2 regions of the Streptomyces sp. NPDC051104 genome follow, and region 1 is predicted to be linked to the other one. Evidence: riboswitches for the same ligand, from Rfam matches in the RefSeq annotation. Region 1 holds a riboswitch; the other holds the start of a gene.
The links. Region 1 has a riboswitch for glycine ahead of gcvT (glycine cleavage system aminomethyltransferase GcvT). Riboswitches for the same ligand answer to the same signal wherever they lie in the genome.

Region 1 (14,997 bases):
GCCCCCGACCGCATGGCCCTCCCGGTGGCGGGTGACGACGAGTCGGCGAAGGCGAAGGTCAGGGGCCTGATCGAGGAGCTCGGCTTCGACACGGTGGACGCGGGCGGCATCGACGACTCCTGGCGCCAGCAGCCCGGCACCCCGGTGTACGGTCTGCGCGCCGGCGTCGACGAGGTCACCAAGGCGCTGGAGCAGGCGTCGCCCGAGCGCCCTGCGGAGTTCCGCGCGTAGGCGTCGCCTCATGGAAGCGGGCCGGTGGCGATCAGGCGTCCCCGGCCCACTCCTTGAGCGCCGCCTTGCTGGAGAAGTTCGCCACGTTCCGGTCCACCGGGTCCGATGTGTACTGGTGGAAACGCCACGGTGCCTCGATACGGGGCTTGCCCGCTGTGACGTAGTCGGCGATCCACAGGCCGTCCCCGGCGTAGGACGTGGTGTCGACGGTCAGCCAGAAGTGGCGGTTGGCGTAGAGGAGCACGCGGTTGTCCGGGCGGAGCTGCTTCACCTTGCGGATGAAGGCGTCCTTCTCCGCGTTGCTCGCGTGCGTCCCGTCGCCGGTGGTCTCCCAGTCCACGGCGAGCAGATCGCCCGCCCTCTCCGGAGCCTTGCCGACGAAGTACTCGGCCTGGGCGGTGATGTCACCCGGCCACAGGAAGTGGTAGAAGCCGACCACGCAGCCGGCGTCCCGGGCGGTCTTCGTCTGGGCGGAGAGTTTCGGGTTCACATACGAACGCCCCTCCGTCGCCTTGATGAAGACGAAGGAGAGGTCGTCCGTGTCGTACGCGGAGGACTGGTACGCGCTGACGTCGATGCCTCGCAGCATGGGGGCTCCCTGAAGAGGTAGTGGGGGGAACAGACATCGACACGGATCGATGCCTGTTGTCACCTTTGTACGGGTGGTATGCCCCCTGCGTTCGGACGTCAGCCCCGGTCGGCCGCCGAACTGAGGACCGACGCCGACTTCGCCGCCCAGTCGGAGGTGATCACACTGGCGTGGTCGTGGGCGAGCAGCGACAGGCGTGCCGCGACCTCGGCGTCCGTCGGGTTGGTGGACGAGATCGCCGGGGCGACGCCGGCCGCGTCGGTCATGATCAGGATGTAGTGGTCGGTGTCGTACCAGGACGTGTCGTAGCCGTTGTTGACGTACGTCGCCGCGTCCCCGTCGAAGAACACGAACCACGGGCGGATGGAGGCGTCGTAGCGGCTGGTGCGCGGGTCGCCGGACGCCGCGCCGAGGGCCGCGGGGAAGGCCTGAGCCTTGGAGATGCTGCCGGCGGCGTACAGGTCGCGCAGGTAGTCGCCGTACTCCCGGTCGGTCCAGTAGTGGTCGAACGGGTTGTTCATCTCGACCGTGCCGGGGATGAGTTCGAAGACGACCTTGCCCTTGAGGGAGTCCCGGGACGGCCAGGCGTTCGCCTTCGCGGCGGCGTCGAGCGTGGAATAGGAGGAGCCGAGCAGGTCGGACGGCTTGTAGACGATGCTGCCGAGCTTCTGCTGCACCAGCGCGTCGAATTCGTCGGGTCCGAGGCCGCCGTTGTTGTTGAAGCCGTTCTTCATCTCCACCTTGAAGACGATCGGCCGGTGGTCGGGGTGCAACTGGTGCCAGGCCGCGATGTTGTCGAGGCAGCTGCCGAGGTCCTGGTTGCGGTTCTTGCTGTACAGCTCGCTCGGGCTCTTCGCGGCCTCGCAGTTGTTGTCGTCGCCGAACGGATTGCTGTGACTGACCCGCCAGCGCTTGCTGATGCTGTCGGTGTAGACGTCCAGTTCCAGAAGTGAGGCCCCCGAGTCGAGGGCCTGAGCGAAGTAGGTGTACTTGTCCTTCTCGTACGCGTTGTGCGTCCCGATCGTGGTCGCGTCCGCGAACGTGGGCGACGCCGCGTGGGCGTTCCCCGGCACCACCATCAGCATCGCGGCGGCACCCAGCAGCGCCGCCGACCGTCTCACCACACGCATGGGCCAACTTCCCTTCGCTGTCGCCGAGTTGGCGGCAGCGTAAGAGAGAGTGGTTACCGTGTGGTAGCCCCTGGAGGAACCGCAGGGACTGGAAAAACAAGAATCACGTCAGATCGGATGGCGCCTCAGCACTCGATGATGTTGACCGCCAGCCCGCCCCGCGCCGTCTCCTTGTACTTGACGCTCATGTCCGCGCCGGTCTCCTTCATCGTCTTGATGACCTTGTCGAGGGAGACCTTGTGCGAGCCGTCGCCGCGCATCGCCATCCGGGCCGCCGTGACCGCCTTCACCGCGGCCATGCCGTTGCGTTCGATGCACGGGATCTGGACCAGACCGCCGACCGGGTCGCAGGTCAGGCCGAGGTTGTGCTCCATGCCGATCTCGGCCGCGTTCTCCACCTGCTCGGGGGTGCCGCCCAGCACCTCCGCCAGCGCGCCCGCCGCCATGGAGCAGGCCGAGCCGACCTCGCCCTGGCAGCCGACCTCCGCGCCGGAGATCGACGCGTTCTCCTTGAAGAGCATGCCGATCGCTCCGGCGGCCAGCAGGAAGCGCACGACCCCGTCCTCGTCCGCGCCGGGCACGAAGTTGATGTAGTAGTGCAGGACCGCCGGGATGATGCCCGCGGCACCGTTCGTGGGGGCGGTCACGACCCGGCCGCCGGCCGCGTTCTCCTCGTTCACCGCCATCGCGTAGAGCGTGATCCACTCCATCGCGCGGGCCGTCGCGTCGCCCTCGGCGCGCAGCTGGCGCGCGGTGACGGCCGCGCGGCGGCGCACCTTCAGGCCGCCGGGGAGGATGCCCTCCCGGGACATGCCCCGCGCCACGCACGCCTCCATGACCCGCCAGATGTCCAGCAGTCCGGAGCGGATCTCCTCCTCCGAACGCCACGCCCGCTCGTTCTCCAGCATCAGTGAGGAGATCGACAGTCCCGTTTCCTTCGTCAGCCGCAGCAGCTCGTCGCCCGTGCGGAAGGGGTACTTCAGGACCGTGTCGTCGAGCTTGATGCGGTCGGCGCCCACCGCGTCCTCGTCCACGACGAAGCCGCCGCCGACCGAGTAGTACGTCTTGGAGAGCAGCTCCTTGCCCTCGGCGTCGTACGCCCAGATCGTCATGCCGTTGGCGTGGTACGGCAGCGCCTTGCGGCGGTGCAGGATCAGGTCGTCCTCGAAGGAGAACGGGATCTCGTGCTCGCCGAGGAGCTTCAGACGGCCCTTCGCCTTGATCGCCTCCACCCGCTCGTCGGCCGTCTCGACGTCCACCGTGCGCGGGGAGGCGCCCTCCAGGCCGAGCAGGACCGCCTTCGGGGTGCCGTGACCGTGGCCGGTCGCGCCGAGGGAGCCGTACAGCTCGCAGCGCAGGGACGCCACCGACGCCAGCAGGTCCTCGTTGCCCAGCCGGAGGGCGAACATGCGGGCCGCGCGCATCGGGCCGACCGTGTGGGAGCTGGACGGGCCGATGCCGATCGAGAACAAGTCGAAGACCGAGACGGCCACGGGTGACTCCTCACTACGGGGGTGGTGCAAAAGGGGGTGGTACAGGTGTGCGGGCACCGCGCACGCAGGTACTCCCAGTGTGCGCGGTGCCCCGCAAAAGGTGACTTACTTGTTCAGCCCCGGGTACAGCGGGTGCTTCTCGGCCAGGGCCTTGACCCGGGCCTTGAGCCCCTCCGCGTCGCAGGACGGCTTCAGCGTCTCGGCGATGACGTCCGCGACCTCCGCGAAGTCCTCGGCCGTGAAGCCGCGGGTCGCCAGGGCCGGCGTGCCGATGCGCAGGCCCGAGGTGACCATCGGCGGGCGCGGGTCGTTCGGGACCGCGTTGCGGTTGACCGTGATGCCGACCTCGTGCAGGCGGTCCTCGGCCTGCTGCCCGTCCAGCTCCGAGTCGCGCAGGTCGACCAGGATCAGATGCACGTCCGTGCCACCGGTCAGGACGTTCACGCCGGCCTCGCGCGCGTCGGCGGCCGTCAGCCGCTCGGCGAGGATCTTCGCGCCCTCGACCGTACGGCGCTGGCGCTCGCGGAACTCCTCCGACGCGGCGACCTTGAAGGACACCGCCTTGGCCGCGATCACGTGCTCCAGGGGGCCGCCCTGGAAGCCAGGGAAGACGGAAGAGTTCAGCTTCTTCGCGAAGTCCTTCTTCGCGAGGATGATGCCGCCGCGGGGACCGCCCAGCGTCTTGTGGGTGGTGGAGGTGACGACATCGGCGTACTCCACCGGGTTCGGGTGCAGGCCCGCCGCGACCAGACCGGCGAAGTGCGCCATGTCCACCCACAGGTACGCCTCGACCTCGTCAGCGATCCGGCGGAACTCGGCGAAGTCCAGCTGCCGCGGGTACGCCGACCAGCCCGCGATGATCACCTTCGGGCGGTGCTCCTTGGCGAGCCGCTCGACCTCGGCCATGTCGACCAGGCCGGTCTCGTCCACGTGGTAGGCGACCACGTCGAACTGCCTGCCCGAGAAGTTCAGCCGCATCCCGTGGGTCAGGTGGCCGCCGTGCGCCAGGTCCAGGCCGAGGATGGTGTCGCCGGGCTGGGCCAGCGCGAACAGGGCGGCCTGGTTGGCGGAGGCGCCGGAGTGGGGCTGCACATTGGCGTATTCGGCGCCGAACAGCTCCTTGATCCGGTCGATGGCGATCTGCTCGGTGACGTCGACGTGCTCGCAGCCGCCGTAGTAGCGGCGGCCGGGGTAGCCCTCGGCGTACTTGTTGGTGAGGACCGAGCCCTGCGCCTCCATGACCGCCAGCGGGGCGAAGTTCTCGGAGGCGATCATCTCGAGGGTGGACTGCTGGCGGTGCAGCTCGGCGTCGACCGCTGCGGCGACCTCAGGGTCGAGCTCGTGCAGGGACGTGTTCAGAAGGGTCATCTGCGGGTGCGCTCCTCAGCCGGCGATGTGGGCGTCGTACTCGTCGGCGGACAGCAGGTCGGCCGGCTCCTCGGACACGCGCACCTTGAACAGCCAGCCGCCCTCGAACGGCTCGGAGTTCACCAGCGACGGGTCGTTGACCACGTCCTCGTTGACCTCCGTGATCTCGCCGGTGACCGGGGAGTACAGGTCGCTGACCGACTTGGTCGACTCCAGCTCGCCGCAGGTCTCGCCCGCGGTCACCGTGTCACCGACCTCCGGGAGCTGGACGAAGACGACGTCGCCGAGCGCGTTGGCCGCGTGCTCCGTGATGCCGACCGTCGCGACGCCGTCCTCGGCGTCCGACAGCCACTCGTGCTCCTTGCTGTAGCGCAGCTGCTGGGGGTTGCTCATGGCCTGAATTCTCCTGTACGCGGGGGAGTGGTGGTGAAGGGAGTACTGCTGGAGACGTGCGTGAGCACGGCGGAGGTGCGCGGGATCACGCCACCTGTCCGCCGAGTGCCTACTTCTGGCGCTTGTAGAACGGCAGCGCCACGACCTCGTGCGGCTCGTGGCTGCCCCGGATGTCCACCCCGACCCCGGGCGTGCCCGGCGCGGAGTGCGCGGCGTCGACGTACGCCATCGCGATCGGCCTGCCCAGCGTCGGGGAGGGCGCCCCGGAGGTGACCTCGCCGATCACCTCGCCGCCCGCGACGACCGGGTACCCGGCCCGCGGCACGCGGCGGCCCTCGGCGACCAGGCCGACGAGGACGCGCGGCGGGTTCTCCTCAGCACGGGCCGCGGCCTCCTCCAGCGCGGCACGCCCCACGAAGTCGCCCTCCTTGTCGAACTTCACCACCCGGCCGAGCCCAGCGTCGAAGGGCGTCAGCGAGGTGCTCAGCTCGTGCCCGTACAGCGGCATGCCCGCCTCCAGGCGCAGCGTGTCCCGGCAGGAGAGCCCGCAGGGGGTCAGACCGGCGGGCGCGCCCGCCTCGGTCAGCGCCTGCCACAGCTTCTCGGCGTGCTCCGGCGCGACGAACAGCTCGAAGCCGTCCTCGCCGGTGTAGCCGGTGCGCGCGATGAGGGCGGGGACGCCCGCCACCGTGCCGGGCAGGCCCGCGTAGTACTTCAGGCCGTCGAGATCGGCGATGGGGGCACCTCCCTGGTCGAGCGAAGTCGAGACCTTGGGGGAGAGGGACTTCAGGATGCCGGGGGACTCCGGGCCCTGGACGGCGATCAGCGCGTACGCGTCCCGGTCGTCGCGCACCGCGGCGGCGAAGCCCGCTGCACGCTCGGTCAGCGCGTCGAGGACCACCTGGGCGTTGGAGGCGTTGGCGACGACCATGTACTCGGCCTCGGCCAGCCGGTAGACGATCAGGTCGTCCAGGATGCCGCCGTCCTCCTGGCAGATCATGGTGTAGCGGGCGCGGCCCACGCGGACGGAGGCGATGTCGCCGGCGAGCGCGTGGTTGAGGAACCGGTCCGCCTCCGGCCCGGTCACCGTGATCTCGCCCATGTGCGAGAGGTCGAACAGCCCCGCCTTGGTACGGACGGCGACGTGCTCGTCGCGCTCGGAGCCGTACCTGAGGGGCATGTCCCAGCCGGCGAAGTCGGTCATCGTCGCGCCGAGCGAACGATGCAGGGCATCGAGCGCGGTGCGGCGCAGGGGGCTACTGCTCATCGGTTGTGCTCCCAGGGCGTGGGTCCCCCCGCGCGAGCGAATTCGAGCGTGGGGGAGGGCGAGGTCGGTCCTCCCCATCTGTCATCGGAACCTGAGAGGTTCGCCATGAACGCCCGCACGGCGGGGCGTCACGGCTTGCACCTTGGGTGGAGCCACCGAGAAGCGGCCCGCTTTCCAGATGTGCCTCGCCCGCGCGGTATCGGGGCCTGAGAGATTCAAGGGAGGGACTTGCTCCTTCGGCGCCCGGGCCCACGTACGTACCCCGTACGTCCCCGGAACTCTCCCGCGCGGATTCAAGCGGCCGGTATGCAGTTGGCGCGCACATCATTGCACGCCTCGCCCGATCGTGGCAGGCCGCGTGGCAACCGGCCCGGGGCCGCCCCCGTGGCCGGCTTCCGGACGTATCTGTGACCGGCTTGTGGCAGTACGCGAACGCCACCGGGAGAAACCGTCCATTACCTTCTCTTTACACTCGGCGGGGATGGGACTTCCTGACCGCAAGGGAGGACGATCACGGTGGACAGGACGACGGCGTACGCCATGACCACGGGCATCGCGGTACCCCGACAGCCCGCAGCCCCGGCCCGGGAGGCCGGCGCGCCGGTGCCGGCGCCGGTGGTCCGCGACCTGCGCGACCGCGGGGGCCACAGCCCGTACGGGCTCACCTTCGGCGCCCGCGACCTCGTCGTGGTCACCGGCCTGCCCGGCAGCGGCAAGTCCACGCTCATGCGGCGCACGGTGCGCGGCGCCCGCGTCGACTCCCAGGACACCCGCGACCGCTGGGACGCCCGCCTGGCCCGCTTCCTGCCGTACGGGGCCTACCGTCCGCTGGTCCGCCTCGCGCACTACGCGGGCCTGCGCCGCGCCGTGCGCGCCGGCACCGGAGTCGTCGTGCACGACTGCGGCACCCAGACCTGGGTGCGCACCTGGCTGGCCCGCGAGGCCCGGCGCCGCGGCGGCACGCTGCATCTGGTCCTGCTCGACGTCACCCCCGACACGGCCCTGGACGGTCAGCGCGAGCGGGGCCGAGGCGTCTCCGGGTACGCCTTCCTGCGCCACCGCCGCGCCACCCGCCGGCTGCTGCGCGCCGTCGAGCGGGGCCGGCTCCCGCAGGGCTGCGGCTCGGCGGTCCTGCTCGACCGGGACGCGGCGGACGTACTGCGCCGGATCGACTTCGCGGACGCTGCGGAAGCAGCGGAATGAATCGCGGTGCCCGCGCACCCGTTAGCCTTTTGGCCACACCAGTGGTACTCGGCAGGCGGTAGGCAGATGGACATCCCGGCGGACCTTCCCGCGGACTTCCCGGCACAGGCGCACCCCCATCCGCACGGCGGATGGCCGGGCAACGAGCTGGAGGAGGTGCTCTCCGCCTCGCTCGGCATCCCCTCGGCGGGCGGCCGGATCATCGAGGTGCTCGGCCGCAGCTTCCTGTGGGTGCCGCTGCCGAACGGCGGTGGCCCGCACAGCGGCCCCCTCGACCTGCCCACGCTGGAGATCGAGGGCCAGGCGTACGTCCCGGTGTTCAGCTCGGAGGAGCAGTTCCGCCACGCCGCCGGCGGTCACATGTCGTACACCATCGCGCCCGCCGCCGAGTTCGCCCGCGGGCTGCCCCCGCAGGTCGGCATCGCGGTCAACCCGGGCGGCGTGGTCGGCATACCCCTGCCCCCGGACGCGGTGGCCGAGCTGTGCCGCGTCGGACGCACCCCGCTGGACGGCCCCACGACCGGCGGCCGCGTCCGCCTCTTCGAACCGGACTGGCAGGACGACCCGGTGGACTTCCTCGCCGCCGCGTCCGCCGAGTTCACGGCGACCGGCGTGGTCCTCACGGCACGCCGCTGCCTCGCCGCCATCGAGACGGCGGACCCGGTGCTGTTCATCGGCGTGGAGCTCTCCCAGTGGGAGGGCGACCTCCGCACCCTCCCCATGGACGCCCTGGGCCGCGCCCTGGCCAAGGTGGCGGTCAAGTGGCCGGTCAACCTGGTCCTCCTGGACGTGGCCCAGGACCCGGTGGCCGACTGGATGAGAGAGAACGTCCGGCCGTTCCACCAGCAGGGGTACTGAGCAGGGCACCCCGTCAGGGGCGCCCTGCTCAGGGGCGCGGGGAACTGCGCGCCCAGCCACGAACGACCCGCACCCGCCGGCCGGCAGCAGCCCCGAGCTCTCAGGCACCCGCGGCCGGCGGCAGCCACCGCGCACCGGCTGTCAGCGGACCCGCCTAACCTGGTTTCATATGCGGAGCACATCGTCAGCGAAGGGGCGGTAAAGGGTGAGCGGGGTGAGCGCGAGCGGCACCACGGCCGGCCAGGTCGAACACATGCTGCGCCAGGTGACGCCCGGGCGTTACGACGCCTACGAGGCGCTCCTTCGCGCGCTGGCCACCCCGTCCACCGGCAGGGTCTGGATGCTGCTCTGGCACGGCCAGGCCGGCTCGCCCGACGCCCAGTACGCGACCATGGAAGTGGACGGCCACGGCTACACGCCGTGCGTCACCTCGGCACAGGAGCTCTCGGCCAGCGGCTGGACCCGCTCCTACGAGGTGATCGACGGCGCCGACGTGGCCCGCGCCCTCTATCCCGGCCACTACGGCCTGTGGCTGAACCCGCACGCGCCCGGCGGTGGCGTCGGCATCCCCTGGCTGGACCTGCGCCGCATCGCCGTCGGCCTGGAGCACCAGCCCGCGGGCCCCCTCAGGCTGTCCGAACCGGCCATCGAGATCCCGCAGTTCTACGCCCTGCTCACCCAGAACGCCCACCGCACCCCCGCCGTGCGCTCCCTGCGCCGCGCCTGGGTGCAACCCGCCCTCGGCGCCCCGTACCTGGCGATCGGCCTGGACGTCTACGACACTTCACCGGCCGCCGTCGACTCGGTGAGGACGATGATGCAGCAGTCGGTCACGGCCGTCCCGGAGGGCCTGCCGGTGTCGACGGTCGCGCTGTCCGACGAGGACGACCCGGTGGCGATGTGGCTGCGCGTCAACTCCCGTCCCTTCTACGACCGCGAGGCCCACGCCCCGGCACCGGCCCCTGCGGCGGGCGGCTACGGCTATCCGCCGGCGCGCGGGGCGTACTGAGTCCGTACTTCCCGTGCGGAGGACTGGCCTCGGCACCCGGAGCCCTTCTTCGCGCGTAGATGAGGGTGAATGGTCCCTCAATCAGGCGATGTTGTCCTGTTTGTCGACGTCCGCACGGCGTTACCCGCCGTCCGGATAACGGATCTCCCCAGTCCGCATCACGTTTATGCATCCTTTCACCGTCAAGTCTGGCGCTTGATCGCAGCGACGCTGAAGACTCCCGACTCAAGCGCGAGATGGAGATCTCGTGATCGATGGCAAGTCGACAAAGCCGCAAACCGCGGCAGGCGCAGGCCGGTCACCACCGGCGAGAGGGGTCGCTCACCGTGACCGCACCGATCGAGACCACCGGGGCGGCAGCCGAGGCACGGCCGGAGGCTGTGCTGGCGGGTGCCGGTAAGGGGCAGATCGAAGGTCGTTCCCTGGGGCAGATCGCCTGGTCCCGGTTCAAGCGGGACCGAGTCGCCGTGGCCGGCGGCGTCATCGTGATCCTGCTGATCGTCCTGGCGACCCTCTCCCGCCCCATCCAGGCCATGTTCGGCCTGGACCCCAACGCCTTCCACCAGGACCTGATCGTCCCCGACACATCCCTGCCCAAGGGCGGCTGGGGCGGTATGAGTTTGGATCACCCGCTGGGCGTCGACCCGAAGTTCGGCCGGGACATCGCCACCCGCATCCTCGAGGGCTCCTGGGTCTCCCTGGTCGTCGCCTTCGGCGCCACGATCCTGTCCAACGTGATCGGCGCGGTCATGGGTGTCGTCGCGGGCTACTACGGCGGCCGTGTCGACTCGATCGTCAGCCGGCTGATGGACATCTTCCTCGCCTTCCCCCTGCTGCTGTTCGCCATCGCCATCTCCGCCACCCTCCAGGGCGGCGCCTTCGGCCTGAACGGACTGCCGCTGCACCTGAGCGTGCTCATCTTCGTGATCGGCTTCTTCAACTGGCCCTACCTGGGCCGGATCGTGCGCGGCCAGACCCTCGCCCTGCGTGAGCGCGAGTTCGTCGACGCCGCCCGCGGTATGGGCGCCAAGGGCCCGTACATCCTGTTCCGTGAGCTGATGCCCAACCTGGTCGGTCCGATCATCGTCTACTCGACGCTGCTCATCCCGACCAACATCCTCTTCGAGGCGTCCCTGAGCTTCCTGGGCGTCGGCATCCAGCCCCCGCAGGCCTCCTGGGGCGGCATGCTCCGGGACGCGGTCACCTACTACCAGGTCGATCCCCAGTACATGATCGTGCCCGGGCTCGCCATCTTCATCACCGTCCTGGCGTTCAACCTGCTCGGCGACGGTCTCCGCGACGCTCTCGACCCCCGCAGCCGCTAGGCACCCCGAGAGCCCATCAAGTTTCCGATCAATGGAGGGGAAGCAGACCACCATGCGAAGGTCAGCACTGGCCGCGGTTGCGGCCATCGGCTCCGCCAGCCTGCTACTCGCAGCCTGCAGCAAGGCCGATGACAACAAGGACAACCCGAAGGCGGCCGGTGCGAACGCGGCGACCAAGGGTGTCGTCAACGCGTCCGACAAGAAGGGCGGCACGGTCGTCTACGAGATGTCGGACGTGCCGGACTCGTTCGACCCGGGCAACACGTACTACGCGTACATGTACAACTTCAGCCGGCTCTACGCACGCCCGCTGATGACCTTCGAGCCCGCCCCGGGCGAGAAGGGCAACACCCTCGTCCCGGACCTCGCCGCGAGCAAGGGCGTCTCCAGTGAAGGCGGCAAGACCTGGACGTACAAGCTGCGTTCGGGCCTGAAGTACCAGGACGGCACGCCGATCACCTCGAAGGACGTCAAGTACGCCGTCGAGCGGTCGAACTTCGCGCGTGACGTGCTCTCGCTCGGCCCCAACTACTTCCAGCAGTTCATGAAGGACGGCGACAAGTACAAGGGTCCGTACAAGGACAAGGACCCCAAGGGCCTGTCCTCGATCGAGACGCCGGACGACACCACGATCGTCTTCCACCTGAACCGCCCGTTCCAGGAGTTCGACTACCTGGTCGCCGCGCCGCAGACGGCTCCGGTGCCGCAGTCCAAGGACGACGGCGTCGACTACGTCAAGCACATCGTGTCCTCCGGCTCCTACCAGTTCCAGAGCTATCAGGAGGGCAAGCAGGTCGTCCTGGTTCCCAACAAGAACTGGGACCCGAAGACCGACCCGCTGCGCAAGCAGCTGGCGAGCAAGATCGTCGTCAACCTGAAGGTCAACGCCGAGACCATCGACAAGGACCTCCAGTCCGGCGATGCCACGGCGGAACTCACCGGTAACGGTGTCCAGGCCTCGACCCAGGCGAGCCTGCTCAACTCCGCGGACGGCAAGGCCAGCACCGACAACACCTACGGTGGCCGCCTCGTCTACGCGGCGATCAACACCAAGGCCAAGCCGTTCGACAACGTCGAGTGCCGCAAGGCCGTCGAGTACGCCATCGACAAGGTCGCCGTGCAGACGGCGCAGGGCGGCCCGATCCGCGGTGACATCGCCTCCACCGTCCTGCCGCCGGACATCACCGGCTACCAGAAGGCCGACGCCTACCCGAGCCCGGGCAACAAGGGCGACGTGACCAAGGCCAAGGAGCACCTGAAGGCCTGCGGCAAGACGTCGATCACGACCAACATCACTGCGCGTTCCGACCGTCAGCAGGAGGTCGACGCGGCCACGGCGATTATCAGCTCGCTGAAGAAGGTCGGCATCAACGCGACGCTGAAGCAGTACCCGCAGGGCAAGTACTTCACCGACTACGCGGGTGTGCCGAAGTTCACCGAGCAGCAGAACATCGGCATCATGATGATGCAGTGGGGCGCCGACTGGCCCTCCGGCTACGGCTTCCTGCAGCAGATCCTGAACAGCAAGGCGATCAGCCAGTCCGGCAACACCAACCTGTCGCAGTACAGCAACAGCAAGGTCGACGACATGCTGGCGCAGGCGATCGCGGAGCCGGACGTGGCCAAGCGCAACGCCCTGTACGCGCAGATCGACAAGCAGACGATGGACGACGCCGTTCTCGTTCCGCTGACCTACTTCAAGGTCCTGCTGTACCGCTCGCCGTACGCCACCAACGTGGTCTCCACGGCCGCCTTCAGCGGTCAGTACGACTACCTCAACCTCGGCACCACGAAGAAGTAGCAGCCCCGGAAGGCAGGTGAAGGCATTGGTGCCCGCGGGCTCCCCGCCCGCGGGCACCAGCGCCGTCCCCCGTGATCTCGTACATCCTCCGCCGGACGCTCGCGGCAGTGATCCTGCTGCTGGTCGTCACCGCGGTCACCTTCGCCATCTTCTTCCTGCTGCCGCGACTCGCCGGCCAGACGACGGACCAGCTGGCGCAGCAGTACCTCGGCAAGAGCCCGTCGAAGGCGGACATCGTCGCGGTCAAGCACAACCTCGGTCTGGACCAGCCCGTCTACGTCCAGTACTGGCACTTCGTCAAGGGGATCGTGGCCGGTGCCGACTACAACATCGGCCCCACCACGGTGCGCTGCGACGCACCCTGCTTCGGCTACTCGTTCAAGACGCATGAGGCGGTCTGGCCGCAGCTCACCTCCCGCCTTCCGGTGACCATCTCGCTGGCCGCCGGCGCCGCCGTGCTGTGGCTGGTCTCGGGTGTCGTCGTCGGTGTCATCTCCGCGCTCAAGCCGCGCTCGATCTTCGACCGCACCTTCATGGGCGTCGCACTCGCCGGTGTGTCGCTGCCCATGTTCTTCACGGGCAACCTGGCGATCCTGCTCTTCACCTACCAGTGGCCGATCTTCGGCCGCACCTACGTCCCGTTCACCGAGAACCCCTCGGAGTGGGCCAACACCCTGTTCCCCGCCTGGTGTTCGCTGGCCCTGCTGTACTCCGCCATCTACGCCCGGCTCACCCGCTCGGGCATGCTGGAGACAATGAGCGAGGACTTCATCCGCACGGCCCGGGCCAAGGGTCTAAAGGAGCGCGTCGTCGTCAGCAAGCACGGCCTGCGTGCCGCCCTCACCCCGATCGTCACCGTCTTCGGCATGGACCTCGGCCTGTTGCTCGGCGGTGCCGTGATCACCGAGACCGTGTTCTCGCTGCACGGGGTCGGCCAGTACGCGGTGCAGGCCATCGACGACAACGACCTGCCCCCCATCCTCGGCGTGACCCTGCTCGCCGCCTTCTTCGTCGTCATCGCAAATCTCGTGGTGGACGTGCTGTACGCCGCCGCCGACCCGCGGGTGAGGCTCTCGTGACCGAACTCTCCAAGACCGGCGCCGCAGTGGGCGAGCCCGCCCCGGCGTCCCAGCCCCCCAAGGCCTTCCTCGAGGTCCGTGACCTCCAGGTGCACTTCCCGACCGACGACGGCCTCGTCAAGTCCGTCGACGGGCTGTCCTTCTCGCTGGAGAAGGGCAAGACCCTCGCCATCGTGGGGGAGTCCGGTTCCGGCAAGTCGGTCACCTCGCTCGCCATAATGGGCCTGCACCGACTCGGCGCGCGCGGCAAGAACGTGCGGATGTCCGGCGAGATCTGGCTGGACGGCAAGGAACTGCTCTCCGCCTCCCCGGACGAGGTGCGCAGGCTCCGCGGCCGCGAGATGGCGATGATCTTCCAGGACCCGCTGTCCGCGATGCACCCGTACTACAAGGTCGGCGACCAGATCGTCGAGGCCTACCGGGTGCACCACAAGGTCGGCAAGAAGGAGGCGCGCAAGCGCGCCGTCGAGATGCTCGACCGCGTCGGCATTCCCGAGCCGGCCAAGCGCATCGACGGCTACCCGCACGAGTTCTCCGGCGGTATGCGCCAGCGGGCCATGATCGCCATGGCGCTGGTCAACAACCCCGAACTCCTGATCGCGGACGAGCCGACCACGGCCCTCGACGTGACCGTGCAGGCGCAGATCCTCGATCTGATCCGCGATCTGCAGAAGGAGTTCGGCTCCGCAGTCGTCATGATCACCCACGACCTCGGTGTGGTCGCTGAGATCGCCGACGACGTCTTCGTGATGTACGGCGGCCGGTGTGTGGAACGCGGCCCGGCGGACGAGGTCTTCGAGAAGCCGCAGCACCCGTACACCTGGGGCCTGCTGGGCTCGATGCCCCGCATCGACCGCGAGACCTCCGAACGCCTCATCCCGGTCAAGGGCCAGCCGCCGAGCCTCATCAACGTCCCCTCGGGTTGCGCCTTCCATCCGCGCTGCCCGTACGCGGACATCCCCAAGGGGAACGTCACCCGCACGGTGCGCCCCGAGCTGGAGCAGGTGAGCAGCGGGCACTTCTCCGCCTGCCACCTCTCGGCCGAGGACCGCGAGCGGATCTGGACCGAAGAGATTGCGCCGAAGCTGTGAGTGAGACGAAGAAGACGGACACCGTCGCCGAGGCGACGGTCCCGGAGCAGGCGTCGGCTCCCGAGGAGCGCGAGGTGCTGCTCAAGGTCGAGAACCTGACGAAGCATTTCCCGATCAAGAAGGGCATCCTGCAGCGCCAGGTCGGCGCCGTGAAGGCCGT
Region 2 (14,997 bases), on a different contig from region 1:
GGCCGCTGGTGCCGCCGTACACGGTGCTCGCGGTGGGGGACGGGGCACGGCTCAGCACGCGGTTCCAGAACAGCGCCGACGGGCTCTACCTGCACGCGCTGCAGGACAACTACGGGATCCGGACCGGCATCTCCACCGAGGGTGACATCCGGCTGCCCGCCGCCCCCAGTGTGATCGTACGAACAGCACAACCGAGTACAGAGAAGGGCACATCGTGATCGCGGTACTGGGCCTCGTCGTCGGAGTGGTGGTCGGCCTGTTGGTCCGGCCCGAGGTCCCGGCGGTCGTCGAGCCTTACCTTCCGATTGCCGTCGTGGCGGCGCTGGACGCCGTGTTCGGTGGTCTGCGGGCCATGCTCGACGGCATCTTCGACGACAAGGTCTTCGTGGTGTCGTTCCTGTCCAATGTGGTGGTGGCGGCGCTGATCGTGTTCCTGGGCGACAAGTTGGGCGTCGGCGCGCAGCTGTCCACCGGCGTGGTGGTCGTCCTAGGCATCCGCATCTTCTCCAACGCGGCGGCGATCCGCCGGCATGTTTTCCGGGCGTGAGGCCGATGAGCAACGAGGACGAGACGACCGAGCCGCCGCAGACCTCCGAGCACCGGCTGCGCAGGGAACTGCCCGAGGAGGTGCCGGCCGCGGCCCCCGAGACGTCGGGGACGGCGGACGACGAGCAGGCCACCGGACTGACCGGCCGTCAGCGCCTGGTGCAGGGACTGTGGCCGCCGCGCGTCACCCGTGCCCAACTCATCGTCGCCGTGCTGCTGTTCGGCCTCGGCTTCGGCCTGGCCGTCCAGGTCGCCTCCAACAGCGACGGCAGCAGTGCCCTGCGCGGCGCGCGCCAAGAGGATCTTGTGCGCATCCTCGATGAACTCGACGACCGTACGCAGCGTCTTCAGGACGAGAAGCAGGGTCTCGAGGATCAGCGGGCCGAGTTGGAGAACAGCTCGGACCGGGCCGAGGAGGCCCGCAAGCAGACCGCCGAGAAGGAGAAGCAACTCGGCATCCTGGCGGGCACGGTGGCCGCCGAAGGACCCGGGATCACCATGACGGTCCAGGACACGAAGGGGACGGTCCAGGCGGACATGCTGCTCGACGCGATCCAGGAGCTGCGCGCGGCCGGCGCGGAGGCGATAGAGGTGAACGGCGTACGGGTCGTCGCCGGCACCTACCTGGCGGACGCCGGGAAAGGTGTCAGCGTCGACGGGAACAAGATCACCCAGCCCTACCGTTTCAAGGTCATCGGCAAACCGCAGGACCTCGAACCGGCGCTCAACATCCCCGGAGGCGTGGTGCAGACTCTCGAGAAGGAGCAGGCCATAGTCACCGTGGAGCGTTCCACGAAGATCGTCGTGGACGCCTTGCGAGCGGCGAAGCGGCCTGACTACGCTCGGTCGTCCTCCCAGTGAACCGGGGGTGCATGGAGGCCGTCCGGCAGGGGCATGAGGTTGCGGGGGGTCGGCGCACCGATTGGGTGGTGCGTGGTGGAAACTGTCTGGTGGAAACGGACGTTGTGAGGATGTCCGGGTCGGCCGGTGTATGCAATCAGGGTTCGTCCTGCCCCACGGGCGGGTCTGTTTCGGTCAAGGGGAATCGCCCGTGAAGTTGTTTGCGAAGTTGTTCGGCAAGAGCGCGCGAGAGGGCAGCGACAACGCGACTGCCCGCCATCGCGCACAGCCGGGAGACGCGGAGGGCCAGCGGCCGCTGTTCCGCGATCAGGTCAGTGGTCCGGGTGGTCACATTTCCGGAGGTCAGGGCGCGCCGTATGTTGACCCTGCCGCGTCCGACGGCATAGGTTTCGGGGGCATGTCGGCCCTGGTGTGCACGCGGTGCGGTCACCGCAACGCGGAGAACAGCCGCTTCTGCTCCAACTGCGGTGCGCCGCTGCGGGCCGGGGCGGTCCCGGAGCGTGCGTCGGAGACGACGTCCACGATCTCCATCTCGGGCCTGGAGGCCTACGACGCGGAGGCCACCGGCCAGACGCCGGTGCCGACGCTGTCGCCCGAGGCACAGGCGGCCGTGGAGGCGCTGCCGTTCGGCTCGGCGCTCCTGGTGGTGCGCCGGGGCCCGAACTCGGGCAGCCGCTTCCTGCTGGACAGCGACCTGACCACGGCGGGGCGTCATCCGCAGAGCGACATCTTCCTGGACGACGTGACGGTCTCGCGCCGCCACGTCGAGTTCCGCCGGGGCCCGGACGGCATGTTCACGGTCGCCGACGTCGGCAGCCTCAACGGCACGTACGTCAACCGCGAGCGCATCGACCAGGTCGCGCTCCACAACGGCGACGAGGTGCAGATCGGCAAGTACAGGCTGGTCTTCTACGCGAGCCAGCGGGGCATCTGACCCGCGCGGGGAAGGGTCCATGCTTCACACACCGAGCGGCGGTGCCGACAGCGGCACCGCCGCGGCGGACGGCCGGCTGATGAGCATCGGCACGGTGCTGAACGTGCTGCGAGAGGAGTTCCCCGAAGTCTCCATCTCCAAGATCCGTTTCCTGGAGTCCGAAGGGCTCATCGAGCCGCAGCGGACCTCTTCGGGGTACCGCAAGTTCAGTGCGCGTGACGTCGAGCGGCTCGGCCAGGTGCTGAGGATGCAGCGGGACCACTATCTTCCGCTGAAGGTGATCCGCGAGCACCTGGACGCCCTGGAGCGGGGCGAGGAGGTACGGCTGCCGTCCCTGGGCCGGCCCGGGGAGACCGGCGAGGGCGAGTTGCTCGGAGACCTCCTGGGCGAGCCCGAGAGCCCCGCGGCCGCCCGGATCGGCCGCGAGGAGCTGCTGGCGGCGGCCGGGATCGGTGCCGAGCAGCTTCAGGAGTGGGAGTCGTACGGGCTGCTAGCGCCGCTGCCGGACGGCACGTACGAAGCCGAGGCGATCACCGTGGCCACTCTCGTGGTGGAACTGGGACGGCACGGCATCGAGCCACGTCATCTGCGCGCGGTGAAGGCCGCCGCAGACCGCGAGGCCGGCTTGGTGGACCAGGTGGTGGCCCCGCTGCGCCGCCACCGCAATCCACAGACCAGGGCGCATGCCGAGGCCCGTACGAAGGAGCTCGCGGGGCTCGCGGTGAAACTGCACGCGGCGCTGGTGCAGTCCGCGCTGGGCGTGCGGCTGCCCTGATCCGGGCGTTCGCCGTGGGCGGATCGGCCAGGCGTTCTGTGCCCGACTACCCAAACATCCCGAGCACGGCCTAGGGTTGCTGTGTGAACGAGCTCGATGTCGTAGGTGTCCGGGTCGAGATGCCCTCCAACCAGCCGATCGTGCTCCTGCGTGAAGTGGGAGGCGACCGCTACCTCCCCATCTGGATCGGCCCCGGGGAGGCGACGGCCATCGCGTTCGCCCAGCAGGGCATGGCCCCCGCGCGACCTCTGACGCACGACTTGTTCAAGGACGTGCTGGAGGCCGTCGGGCAGGAGCTCACGGAAGTGCGCATCACGGATCTGCGTGAAGGCGTCTTCTACGCGGAGCTGGTCTTCGCCAGCGGTGTCGAGGTGAGCGCCCGCCCGTCCGACGCCATAGCGCTCGCGCTGCGCACCGGCACGCCGATCTACGGCAGTGACGGGGTGCTGGACGACGCGGGGATCGCCATCCCGGACGAGCAGGAGGACGAGGTCGAGAAGTTCCGCGAGTTCCTCGATCAGATCTCACCGGAGGACTTCGGGACCAGCAACCAGTGACGGTCCCTCCGGGGGTTGGGCCCACGGGCGACGCGGCGCCCGCGGCTTGCCCGTCGTGTCTCTGCGGCGCCGCTCGCGGGGCACGGGCTCGAGCGCGCCGACCGCGGTGTGGGCTTGCGCACTGCGCTGAAGGGGATGGCCCAGGGCACGAAGCCGTGGGGTGCCGGGAGCCGCCAGGACGCGTCTGGCCGTCGGGGTGTGACAAAGAGGCAGGCGGCCGGGGCCGCGGCCCTAGAGGGGCCGCGAGAGCATTCGGCTAGTCTTTCCCCGCGGGAGGGCACGGGAAACCACTCCTAGGGTGATTATCACTCGGCGTGCCGAGTGTGGCGATCGTTGACGCACCCGTGGTGACTGCCTACCGTCGAGAAGGCAGGTCAAGGACGGAGGTCGGCGTGAGAAGCAGCGGCGGCGGTACGGCTGGGGGTGTCCCTGGACGCAGTCTGGGGGAGAGCGGCCCGTACCGGCTTCACGGCAACGCGGCCGGCTCCGCCCCTCAGCGGCCGACGCCCGTGCCGGGCGGCGGAGGGGCGGCTTCCGAGGACATCGGCTATCGCGGTCCCACGGCGTGCGCCGCCGCGGGCATCACCTACCGGCAGTTGGACTACTGGGCCAGGACCGGTCTGGTCGAACCCAGCGTGCGCCCCGCCTACGGGTCGGGGACGCAGCGGTTGTACAGCTTCCGCGATGTCGTCGTCCTGAAGATCGTCAAGCGTTTCCTCGACACCGGAGTGTCCCTGCAGAACATCCGTACCGCGGTCCAGCACCTCAGGGAGCGAGGCTTCCGCGACCTGGAGCGGATGACGCTGATGAGCGACGGTGCGACGGTCTACGAGTGCACGTCCCCGGACGAGGTCCACGCCCTGCTCCAGGGCGGGCAGGGCATCTTCGGCATCGCCGTGGGCGTCGTGTGGCGGGACGTGGAGAACGCGCTGTCGCAGATGCACGGTGAGCGTGTCGACACGGGCGAGACGATCGTGGGCCACAACCCGGCCGACGAGCTGGCGCGGCGGCGCAACCGGGCGGTCTGAGAGGCAGGCCGCGGCAGGGCCGCATTGTCAGTGGTGTAGGGCAGCATCGGAGATGTGAGAACCGCGCCGACCATCCTGCACCTCGACATGGATGCCTTCTACGCCTCGGTGGAGCAGGCGGCCAAGCCGAGCCTGCGCGGGAAGGCCGTGATCGTGGGCGGGCTGGGGCCGCGTGGAGTGGTGGCCACGGCGTCGTACGAGGCACGGGTCTTCGGGGTGCACTCGGCGATGCCCATGGCCCAGGCACGCCGGCTCGCGCCCAACGCCGCGTATCTGGTGCCGCGCTTCGGGATCTACCGCAGGATCAGCGAGCAGGTGATGTCCCTGTTGCGGGGTCTGTCGCCGCTGGTGGAGCCGTTGAGCCTGGACGAGGCCTTCGTGGATCTGGAGGCCGGGGGAGCAGCCTGGGACGAGGAGTCGGCGCGAGGGGTCGGCGTGAAGCTGCGCGCGGACATCCGGACCGCCACCGGGCTGACGGGGTCCGTGGGACTCGCCGCCTCCAAGATGCTCGCCAAGATCGCCTCGGAGCAGGCCAAGCCGGACGGCCTGGTACTGATACGGCCGGGTACCGAGCGCGCGCTGCTCGGTCCGCTGCCGGTGCGCACGCTGCCGGGGGTCGGCCCGGCGACCGGTGACCACCTGCGGCGGGCCGGGATCACCACGATCGACGAGATCGCCGAGGCGGGCGAGGACGAGCTCGTACGGCTGCTCGGCAAGGCGCACGGGCAGGCGCTGTACGCGATGGCGCTGGCGCACGACGAGCGGCCGGTGGTCGCCGAGCGGGAGGCCAAGTCGGTGTCCGTCGAGGACACGTACGACGTCGACATCCACGACCGGCTGCGGATCGGCCTGGAGGTGCAGCGGCTGGCGGACCGGTGTGTGCGCAGGCTGCGGGACGCCGGGTTGTCGGGGCGGACCATCGTGCTGAAGGTGCGGAGATACGACTTCTCCACCCTGACCCGGTCCGAGACCCTGAGGGGGCCCACGGACGATCCCGCGGTGGTGCGGGAGGCGGCGGCGCGGCTGCTGGAGCCCGTGGACACGACCGGCGGGGTACGGCTGCTGGGTGTGGGCGTCAGCGGACTCGCCGACTACACACAGGAGGACCTGTTCGCGCAGGCCCACCTGGCGGCGGCGGAGGCCACGACGGAGGAGAGACCGGAGGCGGAGGAGCCCCTGGCCGAAGAGCCGGCGGCGCCACCCGAGCGGGTCTGGCTCGCGGGGCACGACGTCCGTCATGCCGAGTACGGGCCGGGATGGGTGCAGGGCAGCGGGCTGGGCAGGGTGACCGTACGGTTCGAGACACCGCAGTCGGAGCCGGGCCGGGTCCGCACGTTCAGCGTCGGCGACCCTCAGCTGGAGCCGGCGGACCCGCTGCCCCTGGTGCCCGACGCCTCAGAGATCGCGGAGCGCCCGGCCCCCACGGGCACGGGCGCCTGACACCGGTGAGCAGGCACGGAAGTCTGCCGCCGACCCGTCACGTCTCGTCCGACCCCGCCAAACGGCCGAAGTCACGGTCCGGCGGCGGCGGTGCCGAGACGTCCAGGCCGTAGTGGTGGTAGAGCTGCAGTTCCTGTCCGGGGGACAGGTGGCGGCCGACGCCGAAGTCGGGGGCCTCCTTGATCAGGGCGCGTTCGAAGGGGACGTACAGCGCGCCCTCGACCAGCTCGCTGGGCTCCAGGGGGACGAACGCGTCCCTGCCGAACAGGCCGGTCCGTATGGCCGCCCACTCCGGTGCACCCGTCGCGTCGTCGAGGTACACCTCGTCGACGGTGCCGATCTTGTGGCCATTGCGGTCGAACGCCTTGCGGCCGATCAGATTCCGCGGATCGATGTCGGTCTGCACGGTCCCTCCAACTGGTCGCAACCCATCCGTAAGCACTACGAAAGAGCACATTCGGGAAGGTGGCCACTTGAAGATTCCCGCGCAGGCTGCCGACTCATCCTCGCTGGTAGTCTGGCAAGCGGCCGTTGACCCCGTGCGGGAGAGTCCTCCGGAGCGATCCGGAGGCGCCGAAGGAGCAAATCCTCCCCGGAATCTCTCAGGCCCAGGTACCGCACGGACGAGGTCACTCTGGAAAGCAGGGCGGGTGTCGACGGCTTCCGCTCTCACCGACGGTGAAAGCCGGCGAGCCTTCGGGCGGACCGGTGAAGCTCTCAGGTCGAGATGACAGAGGGGGAGGCCGTCGGGGTACCCGCGCCGTGGTGCCCCTCGAAGGTCGCGTCAGACCAGGAGGCCTCCGCAATGACCGCCCAGCGCATTCCGCTCTCCGAGCTCGAACAGGGCACTCCGTTCGAGCACCGCCACATCGGGCCCGACCAGGAGGCGCGGGCCAAGATGCTCGCGCAGGTCGGCTACGGCTCCCTCGACGAGCTGACCGCCGCCGCGGTGCCCGATGTGATCAAGAACGCCGACGCCCTGGACCTGCCGGGCGCGCGCACCGAGGCCGAGGTGCTGGCCGAGCTGCGCTCCCTCGCCGACCGCAACCAGGTCCTGGACTCCATGATCGGTCTCGGCTACTACGGGACCTTCACGCCCCCGGTGATCCTTCGGAACGTGATGGAGAACCCCGCCTGGTACACCGCGTACACGCCCTACCAGCCGGAGATCTCCCAGGGCCGGCTGGAGGCCCTGCTCAACTTCCAGACCATGGTCGCCGACCTCACCGGCCTGCCGACCTCCGGTGCCTCCCTGCTCGACGAGGGCACGGCCGCCGCCGAGGCCATGGCGCTGTCCCGGCGCATGGGCAAGAACAAGAAGGGCCTGTTCCTGGTCGACGCGGACGCGCTGCCGCAGACCATCGCCGTGATTCAGACCCGCGCCGAGCCCACCGGTGTCGAGGTCGTCGTCGCCGACCTCAGCGCCGGCATCCCGGCCGAGGTCGCCGAGCGGGAGATCAACGGCGTACTGATCCAGTACCCGGGCGCCTCCGGTGCCGTACGCGACATCAAGCCCCTCATCGACCAGGCCCATCAGCTGGGCGCCCTCGTCACCGTCGCCGCCGACCTGCTCGCGCTGACCCTGCTGAAGTCGCCCGGCGAGCTCGGCGCCGACATCGCCGTCGGCACCACCCAGCGCTTCGGCGTCCCGATGGGCTTCGGCGGCCCGCACGCGGGCTACATGGCGGTGCACGAGAAGTTCGCCCGCAGCCTGCCCGGCCGGCTCGTGGGAGTCTCCGTGGACGCCGACGGCCACAGGGCGTACCGGCTCGCCCTGCAGACGCGCGAGCAGCACATCCGCCGCGAGAAGGCGACCAGCAACATCTGCACCGCGCAGGTGCTGCTCGCCGTGATGGCCGGGATGTACGCCGTGTACCACGGGCCCGAGGGCCTGCGGAACATCGCCCGGCGCACCCACCGGTACACCGCGGTCCTCGCCGCGGGCCTGACGGCCGGCGGGGTCGAGGTCGTCCACGGCACCTATTTCGACACCGTCACCGCCCGGGTCCCGGGGCGGGCCGCCGACGTCGTCGCCGCCGCCCGCGAGAACGGCGTCAACCTGCGCCTCGTCGACGCCGACCACGTCTCGGCCGCCTGCGACGAGACCACCGGCCGGGCCCAGCTGCGCGCGGTGTGGACCGCGTTCGGCGTCGGGGGCGACATCGACGCGCTGGACGCCACCATCGAGGACGCGCTCCCGCAGACCCTGCTCCGCAGCGACGACTACCTCACCCACCCGGTGTTCCACCAGCACCGCTCCGAGACCGCGATGCTGCGCTACCTGCGCAGGCTGGCCGACCGTGACTACGCGCTCGACCGCGGCATGATCCCGCTGGGCTCCTGCACCATGAAGCTCAACGCGACCACGGAGATGGAGCCGGTCACCTGGCCCGAGTTCGGTCAGCTGCACCCGTTCGCGCCCGCCGAGCAGGCCCAGGGCTACCTCACGCTCATCCACGAGCTGGAGGAACGTCTCGCCGAGGTCACCGGCTACGACAAGGTCTCCCTCCAGCCCAACGCCGGCTCCCAGGGCGAGCTGGCAGGTCTGCTGGCCGTGCGCGGCTACCACCGCGCCAACGGCGACGACCAGCGCACCGTCTGCCTCATCCCGTCCTCCGCGCACGGCACCAACGCCGCCAGCGCCGTCATGGCCGGGATGAAGGTCGTCGTGGTGAAGACCGCCGAGGACGGCGAGATCGACGTCGAGGACCTGCGGGCCAAGATCGAGCAGTACCGCGACGAGCTGTCGGTACTGATGATCACGTACCCGTCCACGCACGGCGTGTTCGAGGAGCACGTCGCCGACATCTGCGCGGCGGTGCACGAGGCGGGCGGGCAGGTCTACGTCGACGGCGCCAACCTGAACGCGCTGGTCGGCCTGGCCAAGCCGGGCCACTTCGGTGGCGACGTCTCGCACCTGAACCTGCACAAGACGTTCTGCATCCCGCACGGCGGCGGTGGTCCGGGCGTCGGCCCGGTGGCGGTCCGCGAGCACCTGGCGCCGTATCTGCCGAACCACCCGCTGCAGCCCGAGGCCGGTCCGCAGACGGGCGTGGGCCCGATCTCGGCCGCCCCCTGGGGCTCCGCGGGCATCCTGCCGATCTCCTGGGCGTACGTCCGGCTCATGGGCGGCGAAGGCCTCAAGCGCGCCACGCAGGTGGCCGTGCTGTCCGCGAACTACATCGCCAGGCGTCTGGAGCCGCACTACCCGGTCCTCTACACCGGCCCCGGCGGCCTGGTCGCGCACGAGTGCATCATCGACCTGCGGCCGCTGACCAAGGCGACCGGCGTGACCGTGGACGACGTCGCCAAGCGGCTCATCGACTACGGCTTCCACGCGCCGACGATGTCGTTCCCGGTGGCCGGCACGCTGATGATCGAGCCCACCGAGTCGGAGGACCTGGCCGAGCTGGACCGGTTCTGCGACGCGATGATCGCCATCCGTGCGGAGATCGAGAAGGTCGGCTCGGGCGAGTGGCCCGCGGAGGACAACCCGCTGAGCAACGCGCCGCACACGGCGGCGGCGCTGGGCGGGGAGTGGAAGCACGCCTACACCCGTGAGGAGGCCGTCTTCCCGGCCGGTGTGTCGGCCGCGGACAAGTACTGGCCGCCGGTGCGCCGCATCGACCAGGCCTTCGGCGACCGGAACCTGGTCTGCTCCTGCCCGCCGCTGGACGCCTACGAGGAGTGATCACCCTCGGACATGCGTCGGGGCCGGTGCGGAGCGTGTGTCTCCGGCCGGCCCCTCGTGTGTCGGGGCAGCGGATGCCCTGGTGCGCACTCAGGCGGCTGTCATCACCTGGTCGGTGCCCAGCGGGCGGTGCGGGGCGATGATCTGGCCGTCCGGCAGAAGCTCACCGGTGTCCTCGAACAGGAGCACGCCGTTGCACAGCAGGCTCCATCCCTGCTCCGGGTGGTGCACCACGAGACGGGCGGACTCCCGGTCGGCGGATTCGGCGGTCGGGCACGGTGGCTGGTGCTGGCACATGGTGGTGGGGATCTTTCGCTCTGTCGGTATGTGTGAGATGGCTGTCGTGTCTGTCCTGCGGCTCGTGATGTCGCTCATCGCCGCCCCCCGTCGGTGATACGTCGGTCAGGAACCCAGTGTTGCCCCACGGGCGTCGATCCGCAGGGATTTGGCAGCACCGCTCCTCACAGGTTCATGACGCATCCCCCGCCCGGACGGTTCAGCCCGGCCGCACGGTCACTTCGGATGGTTCGCGGTGGCCGGAAGGGGCTAGTCCGTATGGGCCGACCCGCACGTCATCCCTCGTAAGAGCGTGATCGGGCACGAACGAGCGAGGGGGCGGGGGGTGTTCGATGGCCCGAACATGTGCCGTGCCCCGCGGCCGTTTCCGGCGGCGGGGCACGGTGAGAGGAGACCCGGAAGCTAAGCGGGCTGGCCGAGCAGCGGGGTGCGGGTGACCCGGAGGGTCAGGATCGGCAGGAGGTCGGCGACGCGGTGCGGGCGGTGCGCCGCGATGCCGGGCGGCGCCGGGGCGAGCGGTACCAGGAGGTCGTTCGCGGCCGGGTGGCCCGTCGCGCCGTCGGCCGTGCAGTCGCCGTGCAGCCACAGGGTGAGCATGTACAGCTCCGGCACGGACAGCAGCCGGGCCTGGTAGGGCTCGGTCAGCGAGGCTTCCGCCTGGAGCACGGCGCGCTCGGTCGCGGCGACGTACGGGCCCTCGAAGAAGTGCGAGAAGGCCCAGCCGTCGGGCGTCAGCATGGTTTCGGCGGCGGCCACGGCCCGGCCCCCGGAGCGGATGAGGAATCGCCACCCGGCGAGCCGGGTGGCTGATGCGCCGGCCGGGGTGATCCGGTCCAGGACATGGACGGGCAGCGGAAGTTCGGGGGTCGCGGGTCCCTGGGCCGTGCGCAGGGAGGGGGTGGGAGCCTCCCGTACCGCGGTGGGGGAACCGAGTGCCGTGAGGACGGAGCGGAGAGCGGGCGCGGGAGCCGGAGGGACATGCAGCTGCATGGTGGGTCGCCTCTCATTCGACAGGCAAAGGGGCACGAGGGCGCGGTGGGCGGGCGGACGGCGCTGTCAGCTCTCGGGGTCAGAGGGAGGGAAGGGGGTAACCGAGCCCGGACGAATGGCGGCGCTTTGACGACAGGGCCCGAACCGTGAGCGCCAACTCTCTGCCCCGTGCGCAAAGTTTATACGACGCGTGTTCATGCGTTGTTTCATCGGAACGACGCGCTCATGTCGGCAAGGTGATATCCGGTCGGCGATAAGCGGGATACGTCCCGGTCTTGCGCAGCCGTCAGCGGGGCGACCTCGGAATACTTGTCCGTAGCGGTCGGCTGATTCTCGTCGGCGTTTTTCACGACACGGTTGCACCGTGAAACTGCGTCCTGCCCCATGCCTCGTGAATGTGCCCGGCGGTGCGCCGCCTCCAGCGTAGCGGGTGACGGTCGCAACTGGGACGTTATCGATCGCGTTGCCTGGGCATCATCCCCCGTGACCCGGGACAGCAGCGGCCGTAACGTCGGCCTGCCCATCTCAGGAGGGACGCTTCGATGGGAGAGAAGGTCGTGGCAGGGCCGTTCGACCTGTCCGATCGCCAGCACTACCGCGACAAGCTCAGGCAGTGCCTGACGGGACTGGCGCGACTGCTGGAGGAGAAGCGGTTCGATCGCCCCAAGAATCTGATGGGCCTGGAGATCGAGTTGAATCTCGTTGGGCAGGACGGGACTCCGAGAATGATGAACGCCCAGGTTCTGGAAAGGATTGCCAGCCGAGATTTCCAAACAGAACTCGCCATGTTCAACCTCGAGGTCAACATAGCTCCACACAGGTTGGGCGGCCGGGTTTTCGACCGGCTCGCCGAGGAGCTGCGGATCTCGCTCGCCTATGCCGACCGGAAAGCGAACGAGCTGGATGCCTCGATCCTGATGATCGGCATCCTCCCGACGCTCGACCGCGACGACCTGGTCTCCTCGAACCTCTCCGCGGTCGACCGCTACACCCTTCTCAACGACCAGATCGTGGCCGCGCGCGGTGAGGACTTCCGGCTCGACATCGAGGGTGTCGAACGGCTCGAGTGCAGCGCGCGGTCCATCACGCCCGAGGCCGCCTGCACCTCGGTACAGCTGCACCTCCAGGTCACCCCGAACCGCTTCGCGGACCTGTGGAACGCGGCCCAGGCGGTCGCGGCGGTGCAGGTCGCGCTCGGCGCCAACTCTCCGTTCCTGTTCGGACGTGAGCTGTGGCGCGAGTCCCGGCCGCCGCTGTTCCAGCAGTCCACCGACACCCGGCCGCCGGAACTCCAGGCGCAGGGTGTGCGGCCGCGCACCTGGTTCGGGGAGCGCTGGATCACCTCGGCCCAGGACCTGTTCGAGGAGAACCTGCGCTATTTCCCGGCACTGCTGCCGATCTGCGACGAAGAGGAACCCCTGCGCGTCCTGGACGAGGGAGGCGTCCCGAAGCTCTCGGAGCTGGTCCTGCACAACGGCACCATCTACCGCTGGAACCGACCCGTCTACGGCATCGCGGACGGCGTCCCGCATCTGCGAGTGGAGAACCGGGTGCTGCCCGCGGGCCCCACCGTCACCGACGTGATCGCCAACGCGGTCTTCTACTACGGCTTGGTCCGCGCCCTCGCCGAGGAAACGCGGCCGGTGTGGACGCGGATGCCGTTCGAGGCCGCCGCCGCCAACTTCGACGCGGCCTGCCGGTACGGCATCGAGGCACGCCTGCAGTGGCCCAAGCGCGGCCGGTACGGCGGGACCACCGAGGTGGCGGCCGTGGACCTGGTGCGCGACGAGCTGCTGCCGCTCGCCGAGGCGGGACTGGACGCGTGGGGAGTCGAACCCGCCGACCGGGACTTCTACCTCGGAGTGATCGAGGAGCGGTGCCGGCGTCGCGTCAACGGCGCGAGCTGGCAGGCCGCCATGTTCCACCGGGCCCTGGAGCGGGGGCTCGACCGGGACGCCGCGCTGGCCGCGACGACCGTGCGGTACCGCGAGCTGATGCACGCCGGAGAGCCGGTCCACACCTGGCCGGTCGGATTACCGGAACCGGCGGGCGTGAGGTGAGTGATCCCGTGCGGCCGGGCTGACCGGCCGCACGGTCACCTTGGTCCGTCTCCCCTGACGAGCAGCCCCTCCCTGTTGAGCCCCGTGCCCATACACAGCCGTATGGCAGAAGATGGGGACGAGGGGGGATCGCTCAATTGGAGGCGGAGTGCGGGTGGAGGCAGGGTCGGTGGCCGATTCCTTTACGGCGGAAGGACCGACGCGACGGATTTTCCGTGCCGAGACGCTGCTGGTGCTGGGGCTCTCGCTCGGGGCGAGCGGGGTCTCCGCGCTGATCAGCTTTGTGGGATCGGTCACCAAACCCGGCGGGCTCAAGGACCAGGCGGCCACCATGAACGCCTCGGCCGCGCCCGGCCGCCCCTGGCTCGATCTCGCCTGGCAGCTCTTCGGGATCGCCACCGCGCTGGTCCCGGTGGCGCTGGTCGCGCACTTCCTGCTGCGGGAGGGCGCGTCGCTGCGCACGCTCGGCTTCGACCGGAGGAGGCCGTGGCCGGACGTCGGGCGCGGGGCGGCGATCGCGGCGGTGATCGGCTCCACGGGCATCGCCTTCTACCTGGCCGCCCGAGGGCTGGGCGCCAATCTGACGGTGGTGCCCGAGGCGCTGCCGAACGTGTGGTGGAAGTTCCCCGTACTGATCCTGTCGGCGGTGCAGAACGCCGTCCTCGAAGAGGTCATCGTCGTCGGCTATCTGCTGCGCCGGCTGGGCCAGTTGGGCTGGACCCCCGGCACCGCCCTGGTGGCCAGCTCGGTGCTGCGCGGCTCCTACCACCTCTACCAGGGCATCGGCGGCTTCTTCGGCAACATGGTGATGGGCGTGGTTTTCGTCTACCTGTACCGGCGCTGGGGGCGGGTCGGCCCCCTGGTGGTGGCCCACTCACTGCTCGACATCGGGGCGTTCGTGGGGTACGCGCTGCTGGCGGGGAAGGTGGGCTGGCTGCCGACGGCGTGAACCGGCCGGGCAGGGGCGCACGAGGGCGCCGCGAGCCCCTGGTGTGCCGTTACGCGAGCAGTTTGCCCTCGATGACGGTGACCGCGTGGCCGGTGAGCAGGGTGCGGTCGCCGCGGAGTTCGGTGCGGACGCGGCCGGAGCGCGGGGAGGCCTGCAGCCCGGTGAGGTCGGGGCGGCCGAGGCGCTCGGACCAGTAGGGGGCGAGGGCGGTGTGGGCGCTGCCGGTGACCGGGTCCTCGTCGATGCCCACGTTCGGGAAGAAGCAGCGCGAGACGAAGTCGTACCCGCGGGAGGGGTCCTCGGCGCGGGCGGTGGCGATGATGCCGCGCCGTGAGTGGCGGGCGAGCGCCCGGAGATCCGGGGCGAGGCCGAGGACCGTCTTCTCGTTTGCGAGCTCGAGGACCAGGTCACCGACGCCCGGCCCGGTGTCGACGGCGGTGCGGGGCTGGGCGCCGAGGGCCTCGGCCACGCCGTCGGGGATCTCGACGCGGGTGAGCGGCGCGGTGGGGAAGTCCAGAGTGACCGAACCGTCCTCGTGAGGCGCGGCGCGGAGGACACCGCTGCGGGTGGCGAACCGAACGGGGCCCTCGTGGGCGCCCGTGGTGTGCAGGACGTGGGCGGTGGCCAGGGTCGCGTGGCCGCAGAGGGCGACCTCGGTGGTGGGGGTGAACCAGCGCAGCGCCCAGTCGGCCTCGCCTCCGTCGGGCAGACGGTGTGCGAAGGCGGTCTCGGCGTGGTTGACCTCGCGGGCCACGTTCTGGAGCCAGTCGTCGTCCGGGAAGGAGTCGAGGAGGAGGACACCGGCCGGGTTGCCGACGAAGGGGCGGTCGGTGAAGGCGTCGACGATACGAATCCGCATGGGCCGACGC

Region 2: it holds a riboswitch for glycine, as region 1 does, so the genes downstream of both, gcvP (aminomethyl-transferring glycine dehydrogenase) here and gcvT (glycine cleavage system aminomethyltransferase GcvT) in region 1, are expected to answer to the same signal.

Annotation. Positions count from the first base shown of each region.
Region 1 covers NZ_JBFBBS010000031.1:35,470-50,466, reverse strand. The annotation lists gene AB0N14_RS30245 (NAD(P)-binding domain-containing protein) at 1-231, shown strand, start outside; gene AB0N14_RS30240 (GH25 family lysozyme) at 263-820, opposite strand; gene AB0N14_RS30235 (phosphatidylinositol-specific phospholipase C domain-containing protein) at 919-1,950, opposite strand; gene AB0N14_RS30230 (L-serine ammonia-lyase) at 2,076-3,443, opposite strand; gene glyA (serine hydroxymethyltransferase) at 3,549-4,811, opposite strand; gene gcvH (glycine cleavage system protein GcvH) at 4,827-5,204, opposite strand; gene gcvT (glycine cleavage system aminomethyltransferase GcvT) at 5,314-6,471, opposite strand; glycine riboswitch at 6,656-6,767, opposite strand; gene AB0N14_RS30210 (AAA family ATPase) at 6,982-7,674, shown strand; gene AB0N14_RS30205 (enhanced serine sensitivity protein SseB) at 7,741-8,532, shown strand; gene AB0N14_RS30200 (enhanced serine sensitivity protein SseB C-terminal domain-containing protein) at 8,747-9,541, shown strand; gene AB0N14_RS30195 (ABC transporter permease) at 9,868-10,866, shown strand; gene AB0N14_RS30190 (ABC transporter substrate-binding protein) at 10,919-12,667, shown strand; gene AB0N14_RS30185 (ABC transporter permease) at 12,739-13,746, shown strand; gene AB0N14_RS30180 (ABC transporter ATP-binding protein) at 13,743-14,837, shown strand; gene AB0N14_RS30175 (dipeptide ABC transporter ATP-binding protein) at 14,834-14,997, shown strand, end outside.
Region 2 covers NZ_JBFBBS010000061.1:4,213-19,209, forward strand. The annotation lists gene AB0N14_RS36940 (DUF881 domain-containing protein) at 1-218, shown strand, start outside; gene AB0N14_RS36945 (small basic family protein) at 215-547, shown strand; gene AB0N14_RS36950 (DUF881 domain-containing protein) at 553-1,407, shown strand; gene AB0N14_RS36955 (FHA domain-containing protein) at 1,469-2,341, shown strand; gene AB0N14_RS36960 (MerR family transcriptional regulator) at 2,361-3,116, shown strand; gene AB0N14_RS36965 (bifunctional nuclease family protein) at 3,200-3,673, shown strand; gene AB0N14_RS36970 (MerR family transcriptional regulator) at 4,066-4,701, shown strand; gene AB0N14_RS36975 (DNA polymerase IV) at 4,756-6,141, shown strand; gene AB0N14_RS36980 (PRC-barrel domain-containing protein) at 6,179-6,547, opposite strand; glycine riboswitch at 6,674-6,769, shown strand; gene gcvP (aminomethyl-transferring glycine dehydrogenase) at 6,947-9,832, shown strand; gene AB0N14_RS36990 (DUF5999 family protein) at 9,923-10,129, opposite strand; gene AB0N14_RS36995 (hypothetical protein) at 10,532-11,119, opposite strand; gene AB0N14_RS37000 (glutamate-cysteine ligase family protein) at 11,662-13,179, shown strand; gene AB0N14_RS37005 (type II CAAX endopeptidase family protein) at 13,328-14,128, shown strand; gene AB0N14_RS37010 (PhzF family phenazine biosynthesis protein) at 14,178-14,987, opposite strand.